Regions from separate parts of the Lysinibacillus louembei genome, predicted to be linked through region 3. Evidence: predicted binding sites of a transcription regulator. Region 3 holds the regulator's gene; each other region holds the start of a gene.

Evidence for each region. Region 3 encodes CtsR, which represses protease genes until heat stress. Its sites were predicted from a motif close to ATGGTCAATAAAGGTCAAACA; they were not measured.
Region 1: the regulator CtsR is predicted to act here: its motif matches at 3,139-3,159, upstream of R6U77_RS01250 (ATP-dependent Clp protease ATP-binding subunit).
Region 2: the regulator CtsR is predicted to act here: its motif matches at 2,347-2,367, upstream of clpP (ATP-dependent Clp endopeptidase proteolytic subunit ClpP).

Annotation. Positions count from the first base shown of each region.
Region 1 is NZ_CP137624.1:212,500-217,759, forward strand. Features, by position in the region: gene R6U77_RS01245 (P-loop NTPase fold protein) at 1-796, opposite strand, end outside; gene R6U77_RS01250 (ATP-dependent Clp protease ATP-binding subunit) at 995-3,121, opposite strand; gene R6U77_RS01255 (Crp/Fnr family transcriptional regulator) at 3,360-4,052, shown strand; gene R6U77_RS01260 (metal-sulfur cluster assembly factor) at 4,102-4,416, opposite strand; gene R6U77_RS01265 (prolyl oligopeptidase family serine peptidase) at 4,466-5,218, opposite strand.
Region 2 is NZ_CP137624.1:1,986,578-1,991,837, reverse strand. Features, by position in the region: gene R6U77_RS09895 (sugar-binding transcriptional regulator) at 1-395, opposite strand, end outside; gene R6U77_RS09890 (glutaredoxin family protein) at 550-783, opposite strand; gene R6U77_RS09885 (spore coat protein) at 862-1,479, shown strand; gene clpP (ATP-dependent Clp endopeptidase proteolytic subunit ClpP) at 1,668-2,258, opposite strand; tRNA gene R6U77_RS09875 (tRNA-Arg) at 2,487-2,561, shown strand; gene R6U77_RS09870 (HPr family phosphocarrier protein) at 2,935-3,192, opposite strand; gene whiA (DNA-binding protein WhiA) at 3,286-4,227, opposite strand; gene R6U77_RS09860 (gluconeogenesis factor YvcK family protein) at 4,275-5,252, opposite strand; gene rapZ (RNase adapter RapZ) at 5,257-5,260, opposite strand, start outside.
Region 3 is NZ_CP137624.1:1,145,195-1,150,454, reverse strand. Features, by position in the region: gene R6U77_RS05630 (protein-arginine kinase McsB) at 1-925, opposite strand, end outside; gene R6U77_RS05625 (UvrB/UvrC motif-containing protein) at 922-1,452, opposite strand; gene R6U77_RS05620 (CtsR family transcriptional regulator) at 1,467-1,934, opposite strand; gene R6U77_RS05615 (DUF4870 domain-containing protein) at 2,135-2,440, opposite strand; gene R6U77_RS05610 (acyltransferase) at 2,527-2,739, opposite strand; gene R6U77_RS05605 (globin-coupled sensor protein) at 2,924-4,243, shown strand; gene R6U77_RS05600 (acyl-CoA thioesterase) at 4,298-4,774, opposite strand; gene R6U77_RS05595 (DUF779 domain-containing protein) at 4,887-5,249, opposite strand.

The DNA.
Region 1 (5,260 bases), 930 kb from region 3:
TAGTTAATAATGAATTAAATTTTATTCCTGATTTCTGAATAATTGTATCAAACATGCTGTAAAATAGGCTTTCTTGGTTAGCATATGACCATGGATCTAATTCATCAATTATAATTATCCCTTCGTTTGTTTTTAACATCCTTTTTACATTACTTATTATAGTTGTTTTACCACTGCCCCAACTCCCCTCCAAGCTAATAACAAAACCTTCATTAGGATTACAGTTTTGAATTGTATCGTATAATAAATTAATAACGCTACTTCTGTTAAGTAAGTCATAATCAACTTCTTTTTCACCTAACATAATAGGCTGCCCCTCTATCATTGAAAATTTACCATTATAAATATCTTTTAAATCAATGACATTCGATTTGTATTCCCCTACTGTTTCAATTGCCTTTTTTATCCCGCCTGATCTTATTCTAATAAGTTCTATTACTATAATTAGCATAAGTATTAGCGATACTATTTTATACGGGGAAAGAGATGCATATATTAACGATATACTACTATATAAAATTGATGATAGTAAAATCACTAAGTATATTGCATCGATTATGTTTATCGAAACAATTTTGAACGCGTCAAAAAAATGAAATTCTACTGCTGTTAATATAAAGAATAAAAACACTAACATTATCAAAATTACTGTGATTTTCATATCATATGCCAATAAAAACTTAGTAGGAAAATTTAAAATATCAATGATAAAAAGTGCTGATGTTAATAACATTGCATATTTAAAAATGAAAACCCAACTATAATATTTTTTTACCTCATCAAGATAAATTCTCATATCCTAATCTCCTTTCAAACAAATATAATTAATATTTTATCTACATCTTCAATTGATTTCCAATTTAAAATATTAACAACTATAAGCCAAAAACATTCCCTCTTCATAAGTATATTGTATAATTACGGAAAATCAAAAAAACAAGAATTGGAGTACAATTCTTGTCTCTTCAATCCTATTATTTAATTAATTGTACAGTTAGTTATGAAACTTCTCAATATGCACCGCTCCATCAAGCAATGTTACTTCTAATGTATCCCCTGGCAATACATTACCTTGTAACAACGCCTTTGCCACGGCCGTTTCAATATGACGTTGTACGAAGCGTTTCAACGGACGTGCGCCAAATTGTACGTCGACGCCTTGTTCTACAACCCACCGAACAACTGCATCATCCACATTCACAGTAATTTCCTGCTCTGCAATGCGTGCCTGTAGCTGGTGAACATATTTCCAAGCGATTGCATAAAAATGTTCATTCGTTAAAGCATGGAATGTAATAATATCATCAACACGATTCAATAGCTCTGGCTTGAAATGCTGACGAAGAGCTGTCATGACAAGTTCCTCAGCCTGTTCATTTGCTTCCAGTAAATAGCTTGAGCCAATATTTGATGTCATAATAATAACCGTATTGCTAAAGTTGACATTACGCCCTTGGCTATCTGTAATGCGTCCATCATCTAGCACTTGTAACAAAATATTCGCGACATCTGGATGAGCTTTCTCAATTTCATCCAATAACACAACTGCATATGGATTACGGCGTACTGCCTCTGTTAACTGCCCACCCTCCTCATAGCCAATATAGCCTGGAGGTGCACCAACAAGTCTTGAAACACTATGCTTTTCCATATACTCACTCATATCAATGCGAATAAAGTGATCCTCTGAGTCGAATAATTGTGCAGCTAACGCTTTGGCTAGCTCTGTTTTCCCAACACCTGTAGGTCCTAAAAATAAAAATGAACCTATAGGCTTTGTTGGATCTTTAATACCTGCACGTGCACGCCATACCGCTTCCGTAACGAGTGTTACCGCATTGTCCTGTCCTACGACACGCTCATGTAAAACATCCTTTAAGCGCAGTAGCTTTTCACGTTCTCCCTCTACCAGCTTCATGACAGGAATGCCTGTCCAACGCGCAACGATAGAAGCAATTTCATCAGCGGTTACTTCCTCACGTAATAGACGTGCTTCCTCATCATTTAAAGATGCTTCAAGCTCTGCTAACTCTTTTTCCAATGTTGGAATTTTACCATGTCGTAGCTCTGCTGCTTTGTTTAAATCATATTTGCTCTCCGCCTCTTCTAAATCACGACGATGTTTATCGAGCTGCTCACGTTTCTTTTGAATGGATTGCAAGCTCGCCTTTTCAGCTTCCCATTGTGTCATCATATCATTTGATGATGCTTTCAATTCAGCAATTTCATTCCTTAATGTTTCGAGGCGTTTTTTACTTGCCTCATCTTTTTCCTTCTGTAATGCTTGTTCCTCGATTTCAAGCTGCATCAAACGACGCTTTATCATATCGAGCTCCTGTGGCATTGAATCAATTTCTGTACGAATCATCGCACATGCCTCATCAATTAAATCAATCGCTTTATCTGGTAAAAAGCGTTCCGTAATATAACGATTTGATAATTCTGCCGCCGCAATAATCGCACGGTCATGAATGCGCACAGCATGGTGTAGCTCAAAGCGCTCCTTCAAGCCACGTAAAATTGATACGGTATCCTCGATAGAAGGCTCACGCACTAATACTTGCTGGAAGCGACGCTCTAATGCAGGGTCCTTCTCAATATACATACGGTACTCATCTAAAGTTGTTGCCCCAATGCAATGCAATTCACCGCGCGCTAGCATTGGTTTCAGCATATTTCCTGCATCCATTGCACCATCTGTTTTACCTGCGCCAACAATTGTATGAATTTCATCAATAAATAAAATGATGCGCCCTTCTGAATCCTTCACTTGCTTCAATACAGCCTTTAAGCGCTCCTCAAATTGCCCACGATAGCTCGCACCTGCAATTAATGCACTCATATCTAATTCGTACAGCTCTGCATCCTTTAATCCTTCTGGCACATCTTTGCGTACAATACGCTGTGCTAACCCTTCAACGATAGCTGTCTTCCCGACACCTGGCTCACCAATTAGTACAGGATTGTTTTTTGTTTTTCTTGTTAAGATGCGAATGACATTGCGAATTTCTTCATCTCGCCCAATAACAGGGTCCATTTTCCCCTTCTTCACTTCTTCGATTAAATTCCGCCCAAATTGTTCTAAAGGGGGACGATTATCTTCTGTTTGTTTAAATTGCATCAAATATCCCTCCAAAAAGTTTGACCTTTACTGACTAATTAAATTATAAGTCTTCAGAGAAAGCTTTGCAAAAAAATACTCCACAACTGATGGAGCATAGTCTTCCTTCAATAAGAAAGTCATATTTTAATACAGAAGCTATATTTTCCTTATACATATTATGCTATTATAGCCTTAAACAATTTTTGAAAATGTCAGTCACAATTCCTACATCTATGTAAGAAAGGAGTGCATGTACATGTCTTTTCAAACAATCCCTACAGAGATTTTTCAGCTATTTGAAGAACATGGTTCATTAATAAAAATTGATAAAGGTCATCAGCTCTTTCAAGAAGGTGAAAAAGCACATCACATATTTTTAATTAAAAGCGGAATTATCCAGCTTAGTAAGGAAACCGAGCAAGGTAAGGAATTAACTTTACGTATTTGTGGTGATGGTGTCATTATTGGGGAAAGCTCGCCATTTTGTCAGCTTAACTATCATATGGTTAACGCTAGAGCATTAGAGACAGCCACATTATTATCACTTTCACATAACACGTTCGAATTGTTAGTAACAGAACATCCCAAATTAATGATGGAATATTTACAATGGGTGCAAATCGAGGCGATGAAACATCAAAGTCGCTTGCGCGATTTAATGCTTCATGGAAAAAAGGGAGCGCTTTATTCAACATTAATTCGCCTAACTAATACGTATGGAGAAGTGCAAGAGGATGGTTCTATCTTTATCAATTTCACTTTAACGAATACCGAGTTAGCAAACCTGTGTGCTACAAGTCGTGAATTGATTAATCGTATGCTCAATGATTTGAAAAAGCGCAACATCATTTCCTTTAACAAAAGCTACATTACGATACATGATTTACAGTTTTTAAAGAATGAAATTAATTGTGAAAATTGTCCTTTAACGATTTGCCGAATTGATTAAAAAAGTCGATTTCACACCAATGTTTTTGGTATGAAATCGACTTTTACATTTAGCGCACACCTAGCGCCATTTTTGCATAGCGTGTCATCATATCTTTTGACCACGCTGGTGTCCACACAATATTAACTTCTGTATCCTTTACTTCTGGTAGTTCACCTAAAGCTGTTTTAACTTGGTCTACAATAACAGGGCCAAGTGGGCATCCCATAGAAGTTAATGTCATCGTTACCGTCGCTAAGCCTTCTTCATTTAAATCCACATCATATACTAAGCCTAAGTTAATAATATCAATACCTAACTCAGGGTCAATTACATTTTCTAAAGCGCTATACATGCTATCTTTCATATCTTGATCAATCGCCATTTCTCAACACTCCTTTCTTGTTACATTTTATGATAGCAGAACTCTAAGCTTATGCCAAATGCTGTGCAAGCCAGTCCGTTACAGCAAGCATCCCTGCTCTTGATACAGCATGCCCGGCTTTTTCATCTACCATGTATGCAGAGCGCGAGTTTTCTCCATGCTTTTCGAAGTACGGATAGCTCATCTCAAATGGGACAACTTGATCTTGTTTGCCATGCCAAAAAATTGTCGGTACTCGCTGTAAAATATCCTCTTTATTTTCTAAATCATATGCTGCCAATGCCGTCATTGTATGGGCAAGCTCTTGCTCAGTAAAGGGCAGCTGCACACCAGCTTTTGCAAATTGAGCAAGCTGGTGCTCAGCAAATTTCTTATAGCTTGTTGCCCCCATACAAACACCAGCAGCCTGTATCCAATCATATTGACTTAAACAGCCTACTGTCACAATACCGCCCATTGAAGTGCCTGCAATGCCAATGGTATTATTTGCCAATAAACCTTTATTTTGAAGAGCTTCTTCAATCGTTTCAACCTCTCCCACTGTACGTGTAACAATATCCCAAAATACAGGCTCTAGCTGCTGTGTGCTTGTATTTGGCTTTGCACGCTCCCCATGTAGATGGGCATCAGGTAAAATGACACGTACCCCTTTCTCTACTAACTGATAAGCAAAATGTAAATTATGCTCCTTCGCACTGCCAAAGCCATGAATAAAGATGACGCTAGGACTTTCTATGGTCATTTCTTTCGTATGCACATGCAATAATGGTATGTGCTCCCACACCTCACGTTGGACAATCACTTAACTTCACTCCTACAAACAATATTATATTTAGAGTAACAA
Region 2 (5,260 bases), 840 kb from region 3:
TCTTTTCCGATTAAGGAGTATGTGCTCACATCTTGCTCAATGTCGCCATGTACGATAATGACTTTGTTAATATTGAGCGCAGCCTTTAACTGCTGCTCTTTTTTAGAAATACCTGTAAGTTCATGAAACAATGTTTTTAATTGCTCTAAAACGGTATACCCAAATTCTGTGCAAACCATGCCTTTTGCTTGAATATGGATCAATTGCTGATCGCTTAAAACTTGTGTCTCCTTGCGAACATCACGCTCTGTTAGCTGTAAAATATCAGCTAAAGCTCTTCTTCCGATGGGGCTTTGCAATGCGATTGTTTGCAATAAGCGATAGCGCTTTTTAAGCAACTCATCCATTTCTGGTAGAAGCTTGCGCTGTACTTCATATATAGAGTTACTGTTCAACAACATCACCTTCTACAAAAGTATGGACGTTTTTTGTCCCGCACTTTAAAAATTGTCCCACTAGAGGTAAAAAAAATTCACTTCCTATATCTATTATATACACGTATATAAATTTTGGCAATTCTTTTGTCTAAAAACTTTAAAGCACTACTTACTATTGCAGTGCTTCAAGCAATGTTGCATAATCCAGTATACCGTATTGTATAACTTCCTCATTATAAGTAACAACTGGAATCATCAGCATATACTTTTCATGCAATGCATCATCTTCCTCTATATTGATTATATTTATATCAAATGAACAATCCTCTTGTACAAGCTTCAACGTTAGCAAGCCTTCTTCGCATAAATGGCAATAAGGTCTTGAATAAAAATTAATGATTTTCATGAACATCCCTCCATGTATAAAATAACATAAATTAGCCAACCTATAAAATGTACGACATTTTGATAGGAGGAAAAATAAATGACAGGCGATTTCCAACAAGAGCAACAACAGCAATCAATGGGACCACTTTCTACAAATCATGGCGGACATGAGCTTTTTGATGTACATGAGGTGCTAAGTGCAGCAATTGGCGGCTTAAATCAATTTGTGTTGTTACGTGACCATGTACAGGACCCAGAGTTACTGTCCATTATGGACAAACAATATGCATTTATGCTTGATGAATACAATATTACAGTCGAAGCATATAAAACAGGTCATGATCCACAGCATCCTACTCGCACATACAATATGCAAACAGGTAACGATTTCAAATACGGTCTCACACCTAGTGAGCCGAAAAAGCCAATGCAAATGGCGAGCGAGCTAGATGATGCAATTATTGCAGGATGCATTTTAGGTGCACATAAAGTTAGCGCTACAGGCAAAACAACAGCAGCACTTGAAACGTGTAACCCTGTATTGCGTCGCGTGCTACAAGATTCCATCAAAAACTGTATTGAGATGGCTTACGAAATCTCCATTTACCAAAACAAAAAAGGCAACTATCAGGTGCCACAATTAGCGCCAGCCGATATGCAGGCAATGCTCAATATGTATGGGCAGGGGCAAATGGCGAAAAACATGCCGAACTAAAAAACAAGCATCCCTCATATGGGGGATGCTCTTTTTTACTATATCAGCGACTTTCCCTAACTTATCTGCGATTTTTCTTAAGTTATCTGCGGAATTCACTGAAATATCTGCGAATTTTTATAGTTTATCTGCGATTCCCCAAAAAAGCTGCCTGAAAACGCGTTTTCAGGCAGCTTTTTATATACATATTATTTTACTTGATTGCGATCAATAATTTCATCGATTAAGCCGTATGCTTTTGCTTGCTCAGCTGTCATGAAGTTATCGCGGTCTGTGTCGCGAGAAATTGTTGCATAATCTTGACCAGTTTTTTCAGCCATGATTGTATTTAATTTTTCACGTAAGTGTAAAATGCGTTTTGCAGCAATTTCGATTTCAGTTGCTTGCCCTTGTGCGCCACCAAGTGGTTGGTGAATCATCACTTCAGCATTCGGTAAAGCAAAGCGTTTGCCTGGCTCACCAGCTGTTAATAAAAAGGCACCCATTGATGCAGCCATGCCGATACAAATTGTTTGCACTTTTGGCTTAATGAAGTTCATTGTATCGTAAATTGCCATGCCAGCCGTAATGGAACCACCAGGAGAGTTGATGTATAAGGAAATATCCTTATCTGGGTCCTCTGCCTCTAAAAATAATAGCTGTGCTACGATAGAGTTCGCTACATTGTCATCAATTGCGCTCCCTAATAAAATGATGCGATCTTTTAGCAAGCGTGAATAAATATCATAAGCACGCTCACCTCGGTTTGTTTGTTCAATAACTGTAGGAATTAAATTCATTGAAAAATCCTCCTTTATAAAAGGTAAATTCATATACTAAATTGTTGAAAAGTTAAGCTTCTTCAACTGTATCCTTATCATACACATTATAGTCAAGAAAGGTCAAATATAAACTCTACAAATTTATGTTGAAATATTCGTCTGACATTTGTATAATGGGAAAGTCGTTAATTTTTGCACATACGACAATTTTATCACCATTCAGAGCTTTGCACAATTTTTGCACTTGTCCTCGTGGTGTAATGGATAACACTGAAGATTCCGGTTCTTCCGCTGGGGGTTCGATTCCCTCCGAGGGCGCCATTTTACTGTTTCAATATAATATTTTGTATAGCAAGACCTGATTTATGAGCAATTAGTTTTAGCAGCCTAATTGACTCATAAGAGGGAGTCCATGGATAAAGGCGAAATCACACTGTACCGATGGAGCCTTATCCACCTCTCTTTAAACTTACATATGATTGACTTTTTTAATTCATGACAACTAGCATTTGAATAGAAATGAGCAAGCAATAAAGGTTTATCGGTTTTAATTAAAGAAAGCTGCCAGAAAAGCTATGACTTTTCTGGCAGCTATTTTATTTCTTCAAAAAATTTTATATTTTGCTAATTCATCCTCAACAAATTGAATTTCTTCGCGTGAGGCTTCTCTGCATTGATACATCGCTTTTCCCTCTTAGTCTTCCTGTTCAATAAATTGCGTCAATGTAGCAACAGCTTTTTCAGCATCGTCGCCAGCAGCAATTAAAGTCAGCTGTGTGCCTCTAGCAATTGCTAAGCTCATGACGCCCATAATGGATTTTGCATTTACTTTTTTATTATCCTTTTGTAAAAAAATATCGGATTTATAGCGATTTGCTTGCTGTACAAAAAGCGCCGCCTGTCTCGCCTGCAATCCTGATTTCAATTTAACTTCTACTTGGTTTTCAATCATCTACGTTTCTCCCTTTCCTATACCGTTCATCTATCTAGCTTTATCTTACCGAATTAATAGAAAAAGGACAATGTATTCGTTTTCACAATTATTTTATATTTTTTCACCACGGCGAAGCGCTTCAGCAATTTCATCAATTTTGCGCAGGCGGTGGTTAACACCCGATTTGCTGACAACGCCTGTTGATACCATTTCACCAAGCTCCTTCAATGTTACATCTTGATATTCTACACGTAGGCGTGCAATTTCGCGCAGCTTTTCGGGTAGCTGGTCCAATCCGATAGCATTATCAATATAGCGTATATTTTCAACTTGGCGCAACGCTGCTCCAATCGTTTTATTCAAATTCGCCGTTTCACAGTTTACAATGCGGTTTACACTGTTCCTCATATCTCTCACAATGCGCACATCTTCAAATTTTAGCATTGCCTGATGTGCTCCTACTAAGCTTAAAAAATCTGAAATTTTCTCCGCTTCTTTTAAATACGTCACAAAGCCTTTTTTCCGTTCAATCGTTTTAGCATTTAGCTGGAATGTATTCATCAAGCTGGCGAGTGCTTCACCATGCTCTTTATATAACGAATAAATTTCTAAATGATAGGACGATGTTTCTGGATTATTGACAGAGCCCCCTGCTAAAAAGGCTCCACGTAAATAGGCTCTTTTATGGCTATTTTTTTGTACAAGGGATTCAGAGATGTCATGATTAAATTGAAATTCATCTGAAATAATTTGCAAATCTGTTAACAATTCACGTGCACCTTCACGTACGCGACAAATATATACATTATTTTTCTTTAAGCGCATCTTTTTACGCACAAGTAGTTCAACATTATATGGGTAAAGCTTTTTGACGATTGTATAAAGTCGTCTGGCAATTGCTGCATTTTCCGTTTGAATATCTAAGCTAAGCTGACGATTTGTAAATGATAAAGAGCCATTCATGCGAATTAATGCAGAAACCTCCGCCTTTAAGCTCTCATCATCAGCCTCGACCTGTGTTAGCTCTTTTTTTGTTTCTGATGCAAACGACATCGGTAGTTCCCCCTTTCTTCGTTGCGGTTCGTACTTTTATAGCCAAACTACATTTTCTTTTTTCTTTGTTTTTGTTCGCTGTATTCTTCTAGCCATTGCGCTACATTCGTTGCATGATGGCGCACCGTATTATTTTTAATGCGGGCGATTTCCTTTTGAATCACTTCAATACCCATTTGCTCAATGCGTTCCACATCTACTTCCACAGGCTCTGCACATTCGGCCTGATAACTATCAATCACTTCTTGTGGCATCGCAAAATTATTAACAAGTGCTTTTTGAATAAATGGTGCTTTCATGTGTGCATGGATCGCTTCAATATGGTCTGCTGCACTATAATTTAGCGTTTCACCCTTTTGCGTCATCAAATTGCAAATATATATTTTCTCCGCCTTTGAGCGAATAACGGCGGTGCCTAATTCTTCTACTAACAAATTCGGGATAATGCTCGTATATAAGCTTCCTGGGCCAATTAAAATATAGTCTGCACTATGTATCGCACGAATTGCTGCTGGCAATGGTGTTACATCTTGAGGCGATAAAAATACGCGCTTTACTGCTGCCTCTGCATGTGGAATGCGCGATTCGCCTTCAATATATGTTCCATCTACTAGCTCGGCATGCAATGTTATTTTTTTATTAGAAGCAGGTAATACTTTGCCATGTACATTTAATACTTTGCTCATTTCTGCGATAGCATGGCTAAAGTCACCTGTAATATCCGTCAATGCTGTTAGCATTAAATTCCCTAATGAATGTCCACTTAAATCCTCCGAATGAGCGAAACGATATTGAAACATTTGTTCAACGAGCGGCTCCACATCAGAAAGTGCAGCAATGACATTACGTATATCGCCTGGTGGCGGAATATCGTAATCATCGCGAAGGCGCCCTGAAGACCCGCCATCATCGGCTACCGTTACGATAGCTGTAATATCGAAGGGCTTCTTTTTTAGCCCTCGTATAACGGTAGAAAGCCCTGTGCCCCCACCGATGACTACGATTTTTTTATTGTGTTTTTCCATCTCATCAA
Region 3 (5,260 bases):
TGCTCGGCGAGATTCCTTGAATAAGCTTCAAATCGACACCTAATCGAACATTTGATAAACATGTCGCAGCTTCCTCACTCGTTAATACACGCGCATAGCGCAATGTTCCAAGTGCTCGATTGACACGGTCATCCAATGTGACATGTGCACGCTCTAGCAATTTTTTGCGTGCATTGCGTTCCTTCTCAATAATTTGTTCAACAACCTTTTGCAGTTCATCTAAAATTTCACGCTCAGATTTCCCTAACGTTACTTGATTTGAGATTTGATAAATATTGCCTAAATTTTCACTGCCCTCTCCATATATACCACGCACGACCATACCTAAACGTGTCATCATTTGGATAAGGACATTCATTTGCTTCGACATTGTCAGCGCTGGTAAATGCATCATAATGGATGCTCGCAACCCTGTACCGACATTTGTCGGGCAGCTCGTTAAATAGCCGAATTGCTCATCATATGCATAGCTTACTTGCTTCCCTAAGCGATCATCTAGCTCACTTGCTCGCTCATATGTTTCCATTAGCTGTAAGCCTGCGCTTAATACTTGGATACGTACATGATCCTCTTCGTTGACCATGACACTTGTCGATTCGTCCCCCGATAAAAAGACGGCGGCTACCTCTTTATGCTTTGCTAAATAGGGGCTAATCAAATGTTTCTCTACTAACAATTGGCGCTCCAATGGTGATAAATCAGCCATTCGGAAATAAGAAAAATTTAATTGCTCCTGCGGCATCAAGAGCGCTTTCATAAGCTTCTCTTGTACTTCGTTTGCTTCTTGCTGTGAGAAGCTGAGCGGAAAGCGTGTATTCGCCATGTTTCTAGCAAGCCGAATGCGTGTTGTCATGACGATATCGGAATCTTCGCCATTTCCCATCATGCATTTAGGCGCTTGCTTTAAAAAATGCTCGATATTCATACATCTACACCTCCAGCATCAAGCTTATGCTGAATTGATTTTATTTCATCTCTCATTTTTGCGGCGTCCTCAAAGCGTTCTTCTTCAATGGCATACTGCATTTGCTGACGTATTTCCTCTATTTTTTGTTTTAGCTGCTCCACGCTAACCGCTACAGATTTACCTGTATGCTTAGTCCCTGCCTGTAAGCGACTAAGCACTGGTGGCAATTGCTCTCGGAATGTACTGTAGCACTCTGCACAGCCGAATTTCCCTTGCTTTAAAAATTGGCGGTATGTGAAGCCGCATGATGGGCATGCGTTTTGTGTCGTCTTTTTTTCTTCCGTCTGTGCATTTTTCCACATCGGTACACCAAACCAGTTTGAAATAAGCTGGTGTAACGCTACAGGCTCTTCCTGTATTTCTGTTTGAAATGGATGGAATTTCGAGGCACAATGGTCGCAATAATGCTTTTCGACTGTTTGCCCATTTTGTACTGTTGTCACTGTGACAGAGGCGTGTCTCTGTTTACAATGCTCACAAATCATGCTAATCACCTACCTTATTTATTGTCGTATTTCAACGTAATAAACATCGCCTTTACTATATATGCACGAACTTGGTCACGTAGTGGTAACGGTAATGCTAATGTTGAACGATCAATCGCAGCTAATATAAGCTTTGCCTCTCGCTTTGTAATGATTTCCTCATCTATTAAACGATATACCATATGCTCAACAGCCTGCTGTGTCACGGCATCACCAACCTGTGCCATCATATCGTCGATCAGCGCTGCCTTCGAATGAATTTCAACACGCAAAATGCGAATATAGCCACCGCCACCACGCTTACTTTCTACTAAATAACCTCTTTCTGCTGTAAACCTTGTATTAATAACGTAATTGATTTGAGACGGAACGCATTGAAATTTATCTGCAAGCTCGCTACGTTTAATTTCAATATGCTCCTGCTCACTTAATTCGAGAACTTGTTTCAAATAACCTTCTATAATATCAGATATATTCCGCACGATTGTCTCTCACCTCAATTCCACAACTGACTTTGACTATCTTTGACTTAATTATAAAAACAGCGAAATCGAAATGCAATTAAAAGCTCTCACGTAAATCGAAATTGTGTGAGAATTGTGTGTGTGCCTGGCACTCATACAATTACAAAAAAAAGCAAAACCTCATAATTGAAGTTTTGCCTTTTTTCTTCTTTTTCAAACTATACCCAGTTACCAACAATCGGATAGCTCCAGGGTGTTTCATTAATTGCTTTCACAATACCGATTATCGGCACAACAATTAGCATAATGGAGAAAATAATTACAAATGGAATACCGATTAAAATGAACGATAAAAATCCGGAAATTGTAACTAGCACCCACATCACGCCTTGGAACAATAGTGCTTGTATCGATAAACGTTTTACGACCTCATCTGAACTAATTAAGAAAAACAAAATTGGCACTAATACTGGCGCAAAAAATGCGCTTGCATGAATAATTACTTTTGACCATTTATCTTCCATTATAAATCAACCTCTCTTTTATATGTGTACTTTATATACGGTAGTAGGTTCTTGAAAGATTCACTTTTCACATAAAAAATTAATAATTAGTATGGACCTCTATCGTCTGGATTATCACCAGCTTGCGGGAATAGAAAATAAGAAATAATTGCCGAAAAAACAACAGCCCCTACAATAATTAAAAACTTATGTAATGAGGGTACATCTTCATATCTATTAAACACCATCATTGTTGATGAAACACCTACAACTGCCGAGAGTGGAATAACATATTTTAAACGCCCTTTATAAAATTTCATTAGTCGCTACTCCTTCATCATTTAATCACTTTCATTCTACCTTTTCATCTCCAAAAAGACAAACTTAGGCTTTAAACAAAATATTGCAAAACTATTATCTTAAATAGTAGAATAGGAATGTTATACTTTCTATTCTTTAAGGATAGATAGACTATACCTACTATATAATGAGATGGAGAAAATAATGGCGAATTGGTTTACAAAAAAGACTACTGAACAAACAACTTTTTTTGAAACATCAAAATATGTACAACAAGTTCAACTAGATGTTCATAATTACCCTGATTTAGTGAAACAACTACAATTGCTTAATTTGACAACAGAGGACTTGGCTATTTTGAAGCAATTGCAGCCACTTGCTAAAGATTTAGTTCCTACAATGGTTGAGCAATTTTATAGTGCAATTAGCTTACAATCGAATTTAGTATCGATTATACAAGCAAATTCACAAATCGACCGTTTAAAGAAAACTTTAACAAAGCATTTAAATGATATTTTTGACAGTCAAATTAACACTGCCTATATAGAGGAGCGCAAAGTTATCGCACATGTTCATGTACGAATTGGCTTGAAGTCAAAATGGTATATCGCTTCATTCCAGTCATTAATGTCGACATTTATCGCATTTATTAATGACTTAAACATGTCTAAAAATGACTGCATTCGAGCTATCAATGCATTCTCAAAAATAATTAATTTTGAACAGCAGCTTGTTATCGAAGCTTATGAAAATGAGGAAGAGCGCATCCGCCTAGAGCTGGAAGCATCAAAGCACGCTTTAATCAACACGCTACAAGGGACTTCCGAAGAGCTTAGTGCGACAAGTGATGAAACATCAGCATCATTACAAACTATTTCTCATCAAGCAGAAGGAATTAGCTCCGCTACTGAGCAAGGCTTAGCCTTCGTAGCAGAAACTGAGGAGAAATCAAATTTAGGAAAAAGTCATCTTGAAACGCAAACTCGTTTAATGAATACCATCTTAACAGGTGTGGAAACATTAGAGGCATCAATGGCAGCTTTACGTACATCTTCTCAAAAAATTTCAGAAATCGTTGGACTTGTAACAGGCATTGCAGATCAAACGAATTTACTAGCATTGAACGCATCCATCGAGGCAGCACGTGCAGGTGAGCATGGTAAAGGCTTTGCTGTTGTAGCAGATGAAGTAAGAAAATTGGCAGAAGAAACAAAAACAGCCGTTCAAAATGTAGCACACCTAATAAAAGAAACAGAAAACAATATTTTAACAATGGCTAGCTCAGTACAAGGCGTCGACTCGCAAGTACAGCAAACGGTTGAAACACAGCAAAATCTTGCCGCATCATTTACTTCTATTACTGAGGCGGTATCAGGCATTAAACAGCAATATATGAACACAAACAATGATATCCGCACAATTTCAAATTTAATCGCAGAGTTAACAGAGGCATCAGCAACTGTTGCTGCTTCCTCCGATGAATTATTGCAAATTGTAACGAAAATTAACGTGTTAGAAGACTAAAAAAGAGCTATGTAGGAAGCAGGTTCACTGCTCCTATATAGCTCTTTAAGCTTTTTAATATTGCAATGCACGCTTTGCTTTACGATATTCTCTACGCTTCGGTGCAGTTTCGAATAGGCGTTTCTCCGCCTCCGTTTCTGGGTACACACCTACAACCTCTCTCGGCTTCCCTTCTGCATCTACCGCTACCATCGTAACGAAGGATTCCGTTGTTAAACGCTCCTCACGTGTTTTTAAATTGTGTGTCACAACGCGCACATAAATTTCCATTGATGTACGTCCTGTTGATGTGACAATGCCTTCTAGCTCTAAAACATCTCCTACATAAGCTGGGGAAACAAAATCAACTGAATCAATCGAAGCTGTAACAACATCTCCCTTTGCATGCTTCATTGATGCAATAGCAGCAATTTCATCAATATAAGCTAACACACGACCACCAAAAATGGAGCCATGATGGTTTGTATCGGGTGGTAGCACAAGTCGTGTTTGAATTGTACGTGAATAACTCATCGGTACGGCATTTCCCATATTTATCTCTCCTTCAAGAGCAATCTTCCTTTTATGTTACATGCCTGTACGTGGAAATTCAAATGTTTTGCGATGAATAAGACCGATTCACGTTCGTGAATCGGTCCCTCCATTATTGCTCCATATTCAATTGCTGCTGTTCCTCCTGTGTAAATACACGCGACCTTGTCAAAAAGCGTTTACCTTCCACACCTTCTAACGAAAACATCCCCCCACGTCCTTCTACCACATCAATAATGAGCTGTGTATGCTTCCAATACTCAAATTGATTTTTGTGTATATAAAACGGTGCGCCGCCAATCTCACCAAGCAATATATCTTGGTCACCTAAAAATAAATCGCCTTGCGGATAACACATCGGGGAAGAGCCATCACAGCATCCTCCTGATTGATGGAACATAATAGGGCCATGACGCTCCGTTAATAAGTGGATTAGCTCAAGTGCTAACTCTGTCGCTGTTACACGTTCAACCATTTCATCAGCAC